2 regions of the Klebsiella africana genome follow, and region 1 is predicted to be linked to the other one. Evidence: riboswitches for the same ligand, from Rfam matches in the RefSeq annotation. Region 1 holds a riboswitch; the other holds the start of a gene.
What was found. A riboswitch is a leader RNA that binds a small molecule or an ion and turns the genes downstream of it on or off. The one in region 1 is predicted to bind thiamine pyrophosphate.
Positions count from the first base shown of each region.

Region 2: another riboswitch for thiamine pyrophosphate. It lies ahead of tenA (thiaminase II); the one in region 1 lies ahead of thiC (phosphomethylpyrimidine synthase ThiC).

Region 1 is NZ_CP084874.1:4,948,918-4,956,511, reverse strand. It holds gene thiC (phosphomethylpyrimidine synthase ThiC) at 1-1,248, opposite strand, end outside; TPP riboswitch at 1,335-1,459, opposite strand; gene rsd (sigma D regulator) at 1,512-2,009, opposite strand; gene nudC (NAD(+) diphosphatase) at 2,103-2,876, shown strand; gene hemE (uroporphyrinogen decarboxylase) at 2,917-3,981, shown strand; gene nfi (deoxyribonuclease V) at 3,994-4,665, shown strand; gene LGL98_RS23765 (YjaG family protein) at 4,708-5,298, shown strand; gene hupA (nucleoid-associated protein HU-alpha) at 5,485-5,757, shown strand; gene LGL98_RS23755 (DUF1481 domain-containing protein) at 5,770-6,465, shown strand; gene zraP (zinc resistance sensor/chaperone ZraP) at 6,469-6,906, opposite strand; gene zraS (two-component system sensor histidine kinase ZraS) at 7,166-7,594, shown strand, end outside.
Region 2 is NZ_CP084874.1:2,467,728-2,475,321, forward strand. It holds gene LGL98_RS12025 (diaminobutyrate--2-oxoglutarate transaminase) at 1-169, opposite strand, end outside; gene LGL98_RS12030 (ABC transporter substrate-binding protein) at 476-1,411, opposite strand; gene LGL98_RS12035 (ABC transporter permease) at 1,436-2,176, opposite strand; gene LGL98_RS12040 (ABC transporter ATP-binding protein) at 2,173-2,901, opposite strand; gene tenA (thiaminase II) at 2,898-3,593, opposite strand; TPP riboswitch at 3,662-3,763, opposite strand; partial or broken gene LGL98_RS12050 (BamA/TamA family outer membrane protein) at 3,984-5,088, shown strand; gene LGL98_RS12055 (putative outer membrane beta-barrel protein) at 5,107-6,051, shown strand; gene LGL98_RS12060 (DUF4056 domain-containing protein) at 6,117-7,223, shown strand; gene LGL98_RS12065 (Gfo/Idh/MocA family protein) at 7,261-7,594, opposite strand, start outside.

The sequences.
Region 1 (7,594 bases):
GAGGGTATGCAGCTCGGCGAACTGCGCCTCGTCGTTGGCATCCTGAATCGAACCGGGGCGCAGGCCATCGCCCAGCGACAGCGAAACGTCATAAGCGGCGCAGATTTCGCAGATTTCGCGGAAGTGCTGGTAGAGGAAGTTTTCCTGATGATGCGACAGGCACCACTTAGCCATGATTGAGCCGCCGCGCGAAACGATACCTGTCAGGCGCTTCGCCGTCATCGGCACGTAGCGCAGCAGCACGCCGGCGTGAATCGTGAAGTAGTCGACGCCTTGCTCGGCCTGTTCCAGCAGGGTATCGCGGAAGGCTTCCCAGGTGAGGTTCTCGGCGATGCCGTTGACCTTCTCCAGCGCCTGGTAAATCGGGACGGTACCAATCGGCACCGGGCTGTTGCGCAGGATCCACTCTCGGGTTTCGTGGATATAGCGGCCGGTGGAGAGGTCCATCACCGTGTCGGCGCCCCAGCGGGTTGACCAGACCAGTTTTTCCACCTCCTCTTCGATGGAAGAGGTCACCGCCGAGTTGCCGATATTGGCATTCACTTTCACCAGGAAATTGCGGCCGATAATCATCGGCTCAGACTCCGGATGGTTGATGTTGGCGGGGATGATGGCGCGCCCGGCGGCCACTTCATCGCGGACAAACTCGGGGGTAATGTTTTCCGGCAGGCGGGCACCGAAGCCTTCTCCGGCATGCTGCTGGCGCAGAATCTCGCTGCGGATACGTTCGCGCCCCATGTTTTCGCGAATGGCGATGAATTCCATCTCCGGAGTGACGATCCCCTGACGGGCATAGTGTAGTTGCGTCACACATTTCCCGGCGACGGCGCGTTTGGGGGTCAGCAGGCCGCCGAAGCGCAGTTCATCAAGGCCATCGTCGGCCAGCCGCGCTTTGGTATAGGCCGAGCTACGTTCGCTGAGCGGCGCGCAGTCGTTACGCGCGTCGATCCACGGCTGGCGCAGCTTTGCCAGCCCCTGGCGGACATCAATGCTAATATCCGGGTCGCCATACGGGCCGGAGGTGTCATATACCGGGATCGGTTCGTTGGTTTCGTACCGGGGATTATTTTTATCGCCGCCGACAAGGGTCGGGCTGAGCTGAATTTCACGCATCGGGACGCGGATATCAGCTTGTGAGCCGTGAACATAGATGCGGCGTGAATTGGGAAAAGCGGTACCTGCCAGCGTATCAATGAATCGCTGCGCGTGCTCGCGTTGTTCCCGACGGGTTAGTTTGGTAGTAGACATAGCGCATTCCAGTTAAAAAAGGAGATGGCTTGTCAGACGACGGATGGAGTAACAGATGCGACCAGTCCAGAACGGACAGGTGCGACCAGCAGTTAACTCTTGTTCCCTTCGCAGGTATTAGCCTGATCAGGTTCCGCGGATCCCGAATTAACGGTCTCAGCCTTTTCCACGTTAGCCTGCACATGGAAAATAGGCACTCCGACAAGATGAAATCCCTCCGCAGAGGGATAATGTACGTAAATTACTCGTTAACGGTTCACAACTCAAGCGGTCGGCGCAATATTATCGTGCACGTCATTGCTCAGATTATGGGCGACGGCGAGGGCGATCAGTTTATCTTCCAGCGCGAAACGCGCCTCAAGCGACTCGCCGATATCCGACAGCGCCTGCTGAAATTCGAGGTAGTTATCGTGATCGATAGCGTTTTCGAGGCAGGTATCGTAGTAATCCATCATCTGCTGGGTATTGGCTTCCAACTGCGGATAAAGCCGGGTGGCGGCTAAAAGTGGGGTATCGCCTTCCATTTCGCCAATAATGCGTTCATAAATACTAAAATGACCGGATGAGAGGTAATCCACCAGACTTTGGCAAAAGTCATCCAGCGCCTTTTCGTTTAGCCGCATAAATGACTCTTTGCCCGGTTTCAGGCCAACCAGATTGTAGTAAGCCACGAGCAGATGCTTACGCACTTGTAGCCAGCGATCGACCAGTTCATTACTACCGCCAACGCGCTCCGTCAGATTTTCCAGCTGGTTTAGCATGATTGACTCCGCTAGTTTTGATTTAAATCTGCTCACCATAATGTAAATATAATGTTAACAACATGCCAGTGAAGCAAAGGTAGTGCAATAGATATGGATCGTATTATTGAAAAATTAGATCGCGGCTGGTGGGTTGTCAGTCACGAACAAAAATTATGGTTGCCTGGTGGAGAATTACCACATGGCGAAGCGGTTAATTTCGATCTTGTCGGCCAGCATGCGCTGCATATTGGCGAATGGCAGGGCGAATCGGTATGGATGGTGCGCCAGGATCGCCGCCATGACATGGGATCGTTGCGCCAGGTGCTGGATCAGGATCCGGGCCTCTTCCAACTGGCGGGGCGAGGGATCCAGCTTGCCGAATTTTATCGATCGCATAAATTTTGCGGCTACTGCGGCCACCCGATGCATGCCAGCAAAAGCGAATGGGCGATGCTGTGCAGCCACTGCCGTGAACGCTACTATCCGCAAATTGCCCCCTGCATTATCGTCGCCATTCGTCGCGACGATTCGATCCTGCTGGCGCAGCATACCCGCCATCGTAATGGTGTCCATACGGTGTTGGCCGGATTTGTCGAAGTTGGCGAAACCCTTGAGCAGGCGGTGGCCCGCGAGGTGATGGAAGAGAGCGGCATCAAGGTGAAAAATCTGCGCTATGTGACCTCTCAGCCGTGGCCGTTCCCGCAGTCGCTGATGACCGCCTTTATGGCGGATTATGCGGATGGCGATATCGTGGTCGACAAAAAAGAGCTGCTGACCGCGGACTGGTATCGCTATGACAATCTGCCGCTCCTGCCGCCGCCGGGGACGGTGGCGCGCCGGCTTATCGAAGATACCGTCGCGATGTGTCGGGCAGAGTTCGAGTGACATGTTACACTGGGCGTATCAACGCTAAAGGAATGTAAAAATGACCGAACTGAAGAACGATCGTTACCTGCGCGCGCTGCTGCGTCAGCCGGTTGATGTCACCCCGGTGTGGATGATGCGCCAGGCGGGCCGCTATTTACCAGAGTACAAAGCCACCCGTGCGCAAGCGGGCGACTTTATGTCGCTGTGTAAAAATGCCGAGCTGGCCTGCGAAGTGACGCTCCAGCCGCTGCGCCGTTACCCGCTGGACGCGGCGATCCTCTTTTCGGACATCCTGACCATCCCGGACGCCATGGGCCTGGGGCTGTACTTTGAGGCAGGGGAAGGTCCGCGCTTCACCTCGCCGGTAAAAAGCAAAGCCGATGTCGACAAGCTGCCGATCCCGGATCCCGAGCAGGAACTGGGCTATGTAATGAACGCCGTGCGTACCATTCGCCGCGAACTGAAAGGCGAAGTGCCGCTGATCGGCTTCTCCGGCAGCCCATGGACGCTGGCGACCTACATGGTCGAAGGCGGCAGCAGCAAAGCGTTCACCGTGATCAAAAAGATGATGTATGCCGAACCGCAGGCGCTGCATGCGCTGCTGGAGAAGCTGGCGAAAAGCGTCACCCTGTATCTCAACGCGCAGATCAAAGCCGGTGCGCAGTCGGTGATGATTTTCGACACCTGGGGTGGGGTGCTGACCGGCCGCGATTACCAGCAGTTCTCCCTCTACTACATGCATAAAATCGTCGACGGCCTGCTGCGGGAAAACGAAGGCCGCCGCGTGCCGGTGACTCTGTTCACCAAAGGCGGTGGTCAGTGGCTGGAAGCGATGGCGGAGACCGGCTGTGACGCGCTGGGTCTCGACTGGACCACCGATATCGCCGACGCTCGCCGTCGCGTAGGTCACAAAGTGGCGCTCCAGGGCAATATGGACCCGTCGATGCTCTATGCGCCCGCTCCGCGTATTGAAGAGGAAGTGGCGACCATTCTCGCTGGATTTGGCCAGGGTGAAGGCCACGTCTTTAACCTTGGTCACGGTATTCATCAGGATGTTGACCCCGAACATGCGGGCGTTTTTGTTGAGGCTGTGCATCGTCTTTCCGCACCCTATCACCAGTAGGAGATAAGCCCTATGGATTTAGCCGCACTCCGTACCCAACAGCATCAATTAGCCGCGTCGGTCGAGCGTGCGGATCGACTGGATCGCGACCCGCCGGCGTTGATCGGCGGCGCGGATGTCGGGTTTGAGCAGGAAGGGGAGGTCACCCGGGCCGCCATGGTAGTGCTGACCTGGCCTGAACTTGAGCTGGTGGAGTATCAGGTGGCGCGCGTCGCCACCTCTATGCCGTATATTCCCGGCTTTCTCTCATTTCGTGAAACGCCTGCGCTGCTGGCGGCGTGGGAGCAGCTTTCGCAAAAGCCGGACCTGCTCTTCGTTGACGGCCACGGCATTTCCCATCCCCGGCGGCTTGGCGTCGCCAGCCATTTTGGTCTGATGATTGATGTACCGACCATCGGGGTGGCGAAGAAACGCCTGTGCGGCAAAATCGGCGAACTGGGTGATGAACCCGGCGCGCTGGCCCCGCTGATGGATAAAAATGAGCAACTGGCCTGGGTCTGGCGCAGCAAAGTACGCTGCAACCCGTTGTTTATTAGCACCGGCCACCGGGTGGGCATGGACAGCGCCTTAATGTGGGTTGAGCGCTGCATGCGAGGCTACCGTCTACCCGAGCCGACGCGCTGGGCCGATGCGGTGGCGTCCCGCCGTCCGTCGTTTGTGCGTTGGCAAGCAAATCACAGCTGATTCAGGTACACTGCGCCTAATTTCTGACTTCGAGAATTCATCATGTTACAAAACCCGATTCACCTGCGCCTGGAGAAGCTGGAAAGCTGGCAGCATGTCACTTTTATGGCCTGCCTGTGCGAGCGTATGTACCCTAACTACGCGATGTTCTGCAAGCAAACCGAGTTTGGCGACGGCCAGCTGTACCGTCGTATCCTGGATCTGATCTGGGAAACGCTGACGGTCAAAGATGCAAAGGTGAATTTCGACAGTCAGCTGGAGAAACTGGAAGAGGCGATCCCGGCGGCAGATGATTTCGACCTGTACGGTGTTTATCCGGCCATAGACGCCTGCGTGGCGTTGAGCGAACTGATCCATTCGCGCCTGAGCGGCGAAACGCTTGAGCACGCGATCGAGGTGAGCAAGACTTCCATCACCACCGTGGCGATGTTGGAAATGACCCAGGAAGGTCGCGAAATGACCGACGACGAGCTTAAAGCGAACCCGGCGGTAGAGCAGGAATGGGACATTCAGTGGGAAATTTTCCGCCTGCTGGCCGACTGCGAAGAGCGTGACCTTGAGCTGATAAAAGGCCTGCGCGCGGACCTGCGCGAGGCTGGCGAGAGCAATATTGGTATAAATTTTCAGCAGTGAGACCAGAAAACGTGATTTACCGCCTGAATTGTAGCGTCTGAAGGCTTCCATTCCGCCCCCCGTCTGGTCTACATTTGGAGGGCGAAAAAAAGTGGCTATCGGTGCGTGTATGCAGGAGGGTGCTTTTTTGGCATTTCCGTCGCACTCGATGCTTAGCAAGCGATAAACACATTGTAAGGATAACTTATGAACAAGACTCAACTGATTGATGTAATTGCGGACAAAGCTGACCTGTCCAAAGCACAGGCTAAAGCTGCCCTGGAATCTACCCTGGCTGCAATTACTGAGTCTCTGAAAGAAGGTGATGCTGTTCAACTGGTTGGTTTCGGTACCTTCAAAGTGAACCACCGCGCTGAGCGTACTGGCCGCAACCCGCAGACCGGTAAAGAGATCAAAATCGCTGCAGCTAACGTGCCGGCATTTGTTTCTGGCAAAGCACTGAAAGACGCAGTTAAGTAAGACCGCGTGGCAGTGAACAGTTTTATCGAAGGGGCTATTAAGCCCCTTTTGTCTGTCTGGCGCCGGCCTCTGGCGCTGGCGGGCATCCTGTTGCTGACTGCCTGCAGCCATAATGCGTCGTTACCCCCGTTTACCGCCAGCGGTTATGCGGACAACCAGGGGGCGATGCGCATCTGGCGTAAAGATTCTGGCGATGAAGTCCATCTTCTCGCCGCCTTCAGCCCGTGGCGTCATGGGGATACCTCGACCAGCGAATATCGCTGGCAGGGCGATCAATTGACGCTTATCGAACTCAATGTCTACGGCAAGCCACCGGAACATATTCGCGCCCGCTTCGACGCGCAGGGCGATCTGAGCTTTATGCAACGGGAAGTGGACGGGCAGAAGCAGCAGCTCTCCAGCGATCAGGTCGCGCTGTACCGTTATCGCGCCGAACAGATCCGCCAGACCAGCGACGCCCTCCGCCAGGGACGGGTCGTCCTGCGGCAGGGACGCTGGAACGCTGCCGCGCATACCGTGCTGACCTGTGAAGGGCAGACGGTTACGCCCGATCTCGATAGCCGGGCCCTGGCGCATATTGAACGCCGCCAGAGCCACGCTTCCGCCGCAGTGAGCATTGCCTGGCTGGAGGCGCCGGAAGGCTCTCAACTGCTGCTGGTCGCCAATGAAAACTTCTGCACCTGGCAGCCGACGGAAAAAAGCTTCTAACGATTACCAGTGGTTCATACCCATATGACCACCGCCGTTACCGCGGCAGCCGCTGTATCCCATCCCTGCGCCGCGGGGAACGCCTGCCTCAGCCAGGGCGACATCAAACTTCACCCGCTGTTGATCCAGCTTCTGGCGTAAGCCTTCCATCTCCTGAGCGACAGCTTCAATCTTGCCGCTGTCCGGCTTTTGCGCCGTGAGCAGCGCATTGTACTCATAGCGTTTGGACTGCAGCTGCTGGCGCAGGGCGCTGGTTTGCGCATAGTAATCGTTATGCAGCTTTTGCGCGGTAGCCTGCTGCTCCTGGGTCAGCTGACTGTAGCCCTGGTAGCCCATCCCGGTATTGTTGCCCCAGTGGTGGTTGGCCCAGGCCGCGTTGCTGGCGAAGGTCAGCGCGGCAAAGGTGACGAGGGCGAGAGGTAAGGTACGGTTCCGTTTCATGGCATTTTCTCCTGTGTGGTTTCCCTCGGTATTGCATCTTCCATGCCAGTCAGAAAAAGCCCGTCTGTGTGGGCCTGCCGAAGCGGTTGCCGAGAAGAGCGAGTAAAAATGACCCGTTCCGCCAGGGGCCGGCGAGTCATTTTTACTCGCTAAAGCGTAGGCGATATGTTTGAGAGCAGGTTTGGCCGCGCGGAAACATGGCATGATTTCTGCTGAAGGAGCCTGCAGGTAGTGAAAAAGAGATGACAAGGACTCGCCGATGAAGATTAAACCTCTCTCCCGGGACGCCGCCGCAGGCGCGCTGAGCTGGCTGCTGACCGGCACGGTTGTGCTGCTGGTCATGCTGTTTTCCGCGATGATCGTCCGCGACTATGGTCGTGAAACGACCGCCGCCCGACAAACCATTGAGGAGAAGGGGAGCGTGCTGATCCGCGCGCTGGAATCCGGCACGCGCGTCGGGATGGGGATGAGAATGCATCATGCGCAGCTGCAGGCCCTGCTGGAAGAGATGGCCTGGCAACCGGGCGTTCTGTGGTTCGCGGTGACCGATGAAAACGGTAAAATCATCGCCCACAGCGATCCGCAGCAGGTGGGTCAAACGCTCTACAGCCCCGCGCAGATGCGTGCGCTGGCGGTTAGCGAACAGGCCCGCTGGCGGCGGCTTAGCGAGCCGCAGCCGGCGTTGGAG
Region 2 (7,594 bases), 2.5 Mb from region 1:
CCGCATCCGTCAGCCACACGCCTTCGGCTTTAGTGATAGCCAGCGGCAGCTTACGCGGGTAACTCCTGACATTCGATTCGAATTCGGCCTGACGGGCCAAAAAGGTTTCGTTGTTTGCGTCTAATAAATCGGCACGTAAAGTATCAATACGGACTTTATCCGTCATCATATCACTCCCACAACCAGCATTGCGGTTGAACGCTGGTTGAATAATTGGTGTAAGAAATTGAATTGGCATTCATAAAGCGCGCACAATATATGGCTTTTTAAATCTGCATTCAACGTTTTATTGATTGCGCTATTTTGACGTTATTCTTACTGGGGTAATAATTAACGTAACCTGCTGAATTATAATAGAACAACTCCGCGTCACGATAACCCTTAAAAGTGTAATTATTAGTGAGAAAGTCTCTATATTTTTATTGCCGTTGGGTTAAAGCGCTGACGGAATGCCTTCCGTCAGCGATAGCAAGACTCAATGCAGTTCCACCGCATAATTTGTTAAAGGTGTAACTTTTTTCACCAACTTATTGTTATATAAAAACTGTTCGTAAGCGTCGTAGCGCGCTTTATCCAGCGCCGCCGGATCGGTGGCGAACAGCGGCACGGTTTGCAGCCACGCCTGGTGGTTAAGCTCGGTCTTCAGCTCCGGGTGGGCGGCGGCAAACGCCTCCCAGCTCTCCTGCGGATGGGCGCGCAGATAGCTCACTCCCGCCTGCAGGGCGATGAGGAACTTACGGATCTTCGCCTCATGAATCGCGTCGCGATGGGCGACAATCACCAGTTCGTCATAGGCCGGCACGCCGTAATCTTCGACGTTCATCACCACCGGCGTTTTGCCCTGCAGCTTCAGCTCCTGCGCTTCTATATTACGATAGCCGCCAATGACTGCGTCCACCTGGCCCGCCAGCAGGGCGCTGGTCAGCTGGAAATTGACGTTAACCAGTTTGATACTGGCCGGATCGATACCGGCATGTTGCGCCATGGTCGCCAGAGTGGCCTGCTCAATGCCGCTGACCGAGTAGCCCACCTTCTTACCTTGTAGATCTGCCGGAGTTTTGATCTGCTTATTGAGAGCGATCACCGTGTTCAGCGGCGAGCTAATCAGCGTTCCGACACGCACCAGCGGTAACCCTTCGTCAGCGAAGAAGTGCACCTGAGGCTGGTAGGTGATGGCCAGATCCGCCTGACGGGCGGCCACCATGCGGGGAGGCAGCGCGGGATCGGACGGAGGAACAATCTTGACGTCCAGCCCCTGGGCCTTAAAGGCGCCGATCTGCTCAGCCACCATAATCGGCGCATGGTCAGGGTTAATGTACCAGTCCAGCACCAGCGTCAGCGGTTCATTGGCCAGCGCGTGGCCGCTGAACAGGGCCGTCAGGGTTACCCCGGCGAATAGCGACTTGTTCATTTGTTTTCCTTTATTACTTCATTTTTATTCCGGCGACCAGTCGATCAGCCGGTGCAGCAGGATATCTACCGCCAGCCATAGCAGGAGGGTCAGTAGTACTAAAATAAACAGCGCAGCGAAGCAGATATCGGTTTGCAGCCGCGCGTTGGCATTAAGCATGACGTAGCCCAGGCCCTCGGCTGAGCCGACCCATTCGCCGATAATCGCGCCGATGGGTGCCACCGCCGCCGCCATGCGCAGACCGGAGCCCAGCGCCGGCAGGGCGGCCATCAGCCGGACATGGCGCAGCTGAGCGCCGAAGGAGGCGTTCATGCTGCGCGCCAGATCGAGATACTCCTGGTTGACCCGTCGCAAGCCATCAAAGAAGGCAGATGTCACTGGAAAGAAAATCACCAGCACCGCCATCGCCACTTTGGCGCTCATACCAAACCCCAACCACAGCACCAGCAGCGGGGCGAGGGCAAAGACCGGGATCGCCTGGCTGGTGAGCACCAGCGGCATCAGCCAGCGCTGTAGGCGGGGGGAGAGGATCATGCCCAGCGCCAGGGTGACGCCGAGCGTTACGCCCAGCGCCAGGCCGCTCAGGATCTCACTGAGCGTGATAAGCGTATGCCAGCCGAGATAGGCGCGATTAACCCACAGCGCCTCAGCGACCGCCATCGGGGAGGGTAAAAGAAAGTGAGGAATGCCGCTGCGGCTGGCCAGCTCCCAGAGGATCATCAGCCCGCAGAACACCATACCCCCGCGCCAGAGACGTCCGGTCATGGATGGGCCCTCATCAGTTGCTGCAGCAGGGCGGCCTGGCTGATCAAGAGATCGGGCGCGTCTGGCGCGCGCGGAGGCGTGCCGGCAAGGTGATGGCTGTCATCGATGTCGCCGTGAGCCGTCGACAGCACCAGTAGGCGGTGGCTTAGCCGGCAGGCCTCCAGCGGATCGTGGGTGATCAGCACCACCGTGCGACCAGCCAGCAGGGTGGCTGCCAGGGTCTGAATGCGCGTGCGGGTGAGGGTGTCCAGCGCCGAGAACGGTTCATCCATCAGCACGATGGGGCGATCCTCATACAGGGTGCGCGCCAGCGCGGCGCGCTGACGCATACCGCCGGAAAGGGTTGCCGGTCGGGCGTCGGCGCAGGATGAAAGCTCAACCTGTTCAAGCAGGGCGGCGACCCGGTCATGGTCCACTTTTTCACCGCGCAGCCGCGCGCCGAGGGCGACGTTGTCCCGGACGCTCAGCCAGGGATAGAGCAGATCCTTCTGCCCCATCCACGCCAGACGGCCCTGAATCGGCTGCCCATCGCTGGCGACCACTGCTCCGCGGGTGGCGGGCGCCAGGCCAGCTATCACCCGCAGTAGACTGGTTTTTCCCGCTCCGCTGGCACCGAGCAGCGACACCCACTGCCCGCCGGGGATCGTCAATGACAGGTTATCGAACAGCCGACGGTCGCCGAAATGCAGGCTCAGGCCGCGAACCTCGATACCCGGCGCCGTCACGCCCGGGCCTCCGCCGCCGCGTTCAGGCCCATCTGCCAGAACTGCGCCTCAAGGCGGGTGGCGGTGGTGAAAATCTCGCTCAGCGCAGTGATCCGGGCCTCGCTCCCGCGCTGCTGCCACACCGTTTCCAGCAGCGCCAGCGCGGCGTTGACGCCCTGCAGATAACCTTCATCACCATAGTTGTGGATCCATGAGGCGTAGGGGTTATCGGTCAGCCGGGTGGCGGGATGATGCAGCAGGCCGAGACCGATCTCCGCATAACCGGCCACGCAGGGCATCAGGGCAACCAGCAGATCCAGGGCGTCACCTGAATGGCCAATATCCAGTACATAGCGGGTGTAGTTCAGGGTTTCCGGCGCTTCAGGCTCAGCGGCCATCTCCTGCTCGCTAATCCCCCACTGGGCGCAATAGCCGACATGCAGCGGCAGTTCGTTGAGGATGGCCGTCATTGAGGCTGCCGCGGCCCGCATTTCCGGCAGCGTGCGCAGTTTACTTACCAGCAGCGCGTAGCTGCGGGCAAAGTGAATTAGAAACAGATAATCCTGGGTCAGGTAGCGACGAAACGCGCTTTTCGCCAGCGTCCCATCGGCGAGCTGTTGGACAAAAGGATGCGCCACATAGTGCTGCCAGTCAGTGGCGGCCAACTGGCGTAAACGGCCATATAGGCCATGGCTAAAAGCGGGAACGATCACAGGACCTCCATTTATTCAGGGGAGATCCGGGCGTGCAGGGGTGTGAACAGGCAATGGCGGTAATGCTGGCAAAATTGCCGACCCGTCCCTTCGCTGGCATGACCCAGATCAGGTTCAAAGGGTTCGGCTTGCGCCATCTCAGCCCTCACGGGACACCCCTCGGTAGCGTTATGTTATACGACATTCACCTTTTGAATACAATCACCGCGCCAGCCGGCAAAGCGAAAGCGGTTTTCTGTGATAGCCAGCACTTTTTCATTTAAAAATAGCTGAAAAACAGGCGGCTACGCGTTGGTGGCTATTATCCGGTTACGTTATATTTTCACTATCCTGTTGCGTTAATCCTGTTCGCCACGCGTGTCGTGCGTGCCCCAAAGCCCCGGAGTGAGCATGAAATTCCCGCTGTCCACGCTGGCGCTTGTGTTCCTGTTGTGCCCGCCAGGCGATGCCGCCGGTCTCTTCGATGTGGAAGATGGCATGCTCGATATGAGTCAGTATCTGGCTGAGAACCGTTACGGTTTTCTGCCGGTGCCGCTGGCGATAACCGAGCCGGCCATCGGCTATGGCGGCGGACTGTTTGGCCTGTTTTTACACGGGAAAGGCAGCCGGGAGGGCGGGCAGTTTATTCCTCCACCGCTCACCGCTTTTGGCGGGGCCGCCACGCAGAACGGGACCTGGTTTATTGGCGGCGGCCATCGCCACACCTGGCAGCATGACCATATTCGTTACCTGGCAGGAGCCGGCTACGCTAACGTGAATCTGGATATTTATTCCGGCGACACGGGCGTATTCAGCCATGCTAAACCGGTGCAGACGCAGACCAAAGGCGTCGCCGCGCTGCAAAAACTGCTGTTCCGCGTGGGCGACACGCCGGTATTCCTTGGGGCCTCCCAGGTGTATACCCGGGCGGATGTCTCAAGCAACAACCCGGTGGTCAACCGGGTGTGGCAACACGTTCTCGGTCAGAACAGCAGCTCTTCGGCGCTGGGGGTGGTGGCGGAATATGACACTACCGATAATATTTTCTATCCTCAGAAGGGGTTAGCGCTGAAGGGAGAATATCGCTTTTTCCGTTCGCTGCTTGGGGGCGATTATCACTACAACACATTCTCGCTGGATGGGAAGGTGTTTATTCCGCTCAGTCACACGCTGACCCTGGCGGTCGCGGGCAATTATCAGTCATTAACCCATCATGATAGCCATCTGATGCCGATGGCCCGTCCCTCTATCGCGCTATCGCTACCAGGGCGACTACGTGGCCACGGCGCAAACCCAGCTGGCCTGGGCAGTCACTCCGCGCTGGATCCTGCAGGGATTTGTGGGGGCGGGGAGCGCCGCGGAGGCGGCGGATACCCTATGGGAACAGTCAGAGGTGGCGTGGGGGGCCGGTTTTCGCTACCTGATTGCCCGGCAGTACGGTTTACGTACCGGGATTGACGTGGCGTTCAGTGAGCATGAGCAGGCGGTCTATTTCAATGTCGGTTCGGGTTTATAACTACCTATGAGAATAAAAATGAGAGCATCCGGCGCGGTGTTAACGCTGTTGTTAGCGGCCTGGGGCACGTCGGCTGCGGAGCCGGACGAGAACGACAGTTATTTTCCGATATGGGGCGATGAGGCACGCGCCAGGGGATATTCCCTTCCGTTACCCTACGGCGTCAACCTCAGCTATATGAATATCCGTCAGGATATCATGGTCGACAGTATTACCTTTTCCGGGCTTAAGCTCGGTAACCATCCTATCCCCAGCGATATGTTCGCCATCGATGCCGGACATACCCGTGAGAAGAGCAAAACGGAAAACCTGCGTCTCGACATGTGGGTCTTTCCGTTTCTCAACGTTTACGGGCTGGTGGGGCATACCCGCGGATCGTCCGTCTCTCAGGTCTCTGTGGATTCAGATCCCTCGCAGTTTCGTGGCCTGGACCGGGCGATCGCCGGCGCGGTTCATCAGCTTTATCAGAGCGGAAAACTGCAGGACATTGATTTCACGCTTGATTTTAAAGGCACCACCTGGGGTACCGGCTTTACCCTTGCCGGGGGATACGGCAACTGGTTTGGGTTAGTAGACACTAACTACACCCGTACCGATTTCGATATTCTCGACGGCAGTATCTCGGCGGTCACCGTTTCGCCGCGCGTCGGCTATCGTTTCAGTTTTCAGGGGATCGACGGGCCATCCCACCTCAGCCTGTGGGTCGGAAGCATGTATCAGGACGTGCAGCAGGAGTTCAAAGGCGATCTCGCCGATCTACACATGCCGCCAGAACTTCAGCCGCTTATCGCCGCAGTCAACAAAGACGGCGAGGGCAAATTTGACGTTAAGCAAAAGCTGACCTCGCCGTGGAATATGCTGATTGGCGCCCAGTATGAAGTCACCAAAAACTTTAACGTGCTGACAGAATTTGGTTTTAACGAGCGCAATAGCTTCTTTGTCTCCGGTGAATACCGTTTTTAACTAAAACCGCAGGCGCCATCTGCCGGTAAGATGCGCGCTCTTTTCTTGCTGTGGAGAGGCTGTTGATGCGTAAAGCCTTCTGGCTGTTATTCGCGCTGGCGCTGCCGGCGCTGGCACAGGACCCGGTGCTGCCCGCCGTGACGACGATCCATCCGGCGCCTACCCTGAGTGAGCTGCCGCCGCCTGAGTCGCTGCGGCCGTGCTGCGCGTTTGGTTATGACCTGCACGTGCGCGCGGTGGGCATCCCCATCCCGGTGTACCAGATCGGTAATGTGCTGACCCTGGACACCCTGGGCAAGCATCATTACAACGACAGCGCGCTCGGGGCGGTGAAAAACTTGCTGGGGCTGAGCGAAGAACAGAACGGGCTTATCTATACCCGGCGCGGCGGGTTTATTGATATTGCCCATGTGCGCGATACAGCGGACTACACCTTCTATCTGTTTAATCGTATTGCGCCGACGCTGGGTCAGGCGGGGCGGATCTTCTACAGTGAAGAACTTGGCGTGCGCCGCGTGCAGTTGAATGCTTTTACCCCGCCGGCGGGCGTCAGGCAGCGCTATCAACTGGCGGCCTGGCTCGCCGGGCATCTGGCCTTCCAAATCGCGCAATGGCACGAGATCGCCCAGTGGTATGGTTTCCAGTCGGTCCCCGGGTTTTCTGAGGAGATCTCCGCTTTTTCGCCGGAAGATCTCTACTCCAATTTATTGGGCGCCAGGCTGGCAATAAACGTGGTCCTTAGCGGCCACGGTGGTTCAGTGGAAGAGTATAACCAGGCCATGGATGTGGCGCTGAAACAGGCGTTAACCCGGCTGCTGGTGGCCACGCGCGGGGAGACAGAAGCGATGTTTCAGCGGATCGATGGCGACTGGTGGAACAGCCACCGGCGGGTGCCGGATAAGTTTCTGGTGCTGAAGCGTAACTATGATCTGCAGGAAAATCGGCTGCCGACGCCGATCCCGTTCGAAACCCTGCCGCCGTATCGCCTGACCATGCCGGCGCAGGTGGGGGGATTCCGCTTACGCGATCTCGGCGAACTGCAGATCTACCCAGGGCACGATATGCAGGCGCTGCCGGTTCCGGCGCAATACTATGGCGCTGCCGCGTTTCAGGGGCTGGCGGATCGCGCCCGCGAGGCGGATAAGACCCAGCTGTCACGCATTGAAAAGTAGCGAGAAAGGCTCAGGGCGAGCGCCCTGAGCCGACGAGTTAGCGGAAGTCGACCCAGCAGGCGCCGTTGTCGGCAGACCGTACGCAGTTTTCCACCCAGCGCACGCCGTACGCGCCGGCGCGGGCGTCCGGGTACCAGAAGTCGGCCAGCAGCGCCTCGTCGCGACGGTCAATGGCGTCCATGGCGATAGCGAAGCGGCGATAGAGATTTGACCAGGCCTCAAATAGCCCCTCCGGATGGCCGCCGCCGATGCGGTCATCCTGACGCGCCAGCGGATCAAGATAGTCCATGCCGCGCTCCAGAATACGCACCGGTTCGCCCTGAACCTCGTAGCGCAGCTGGTTGGGTTGCTCATCCCACCATTCGAGACTG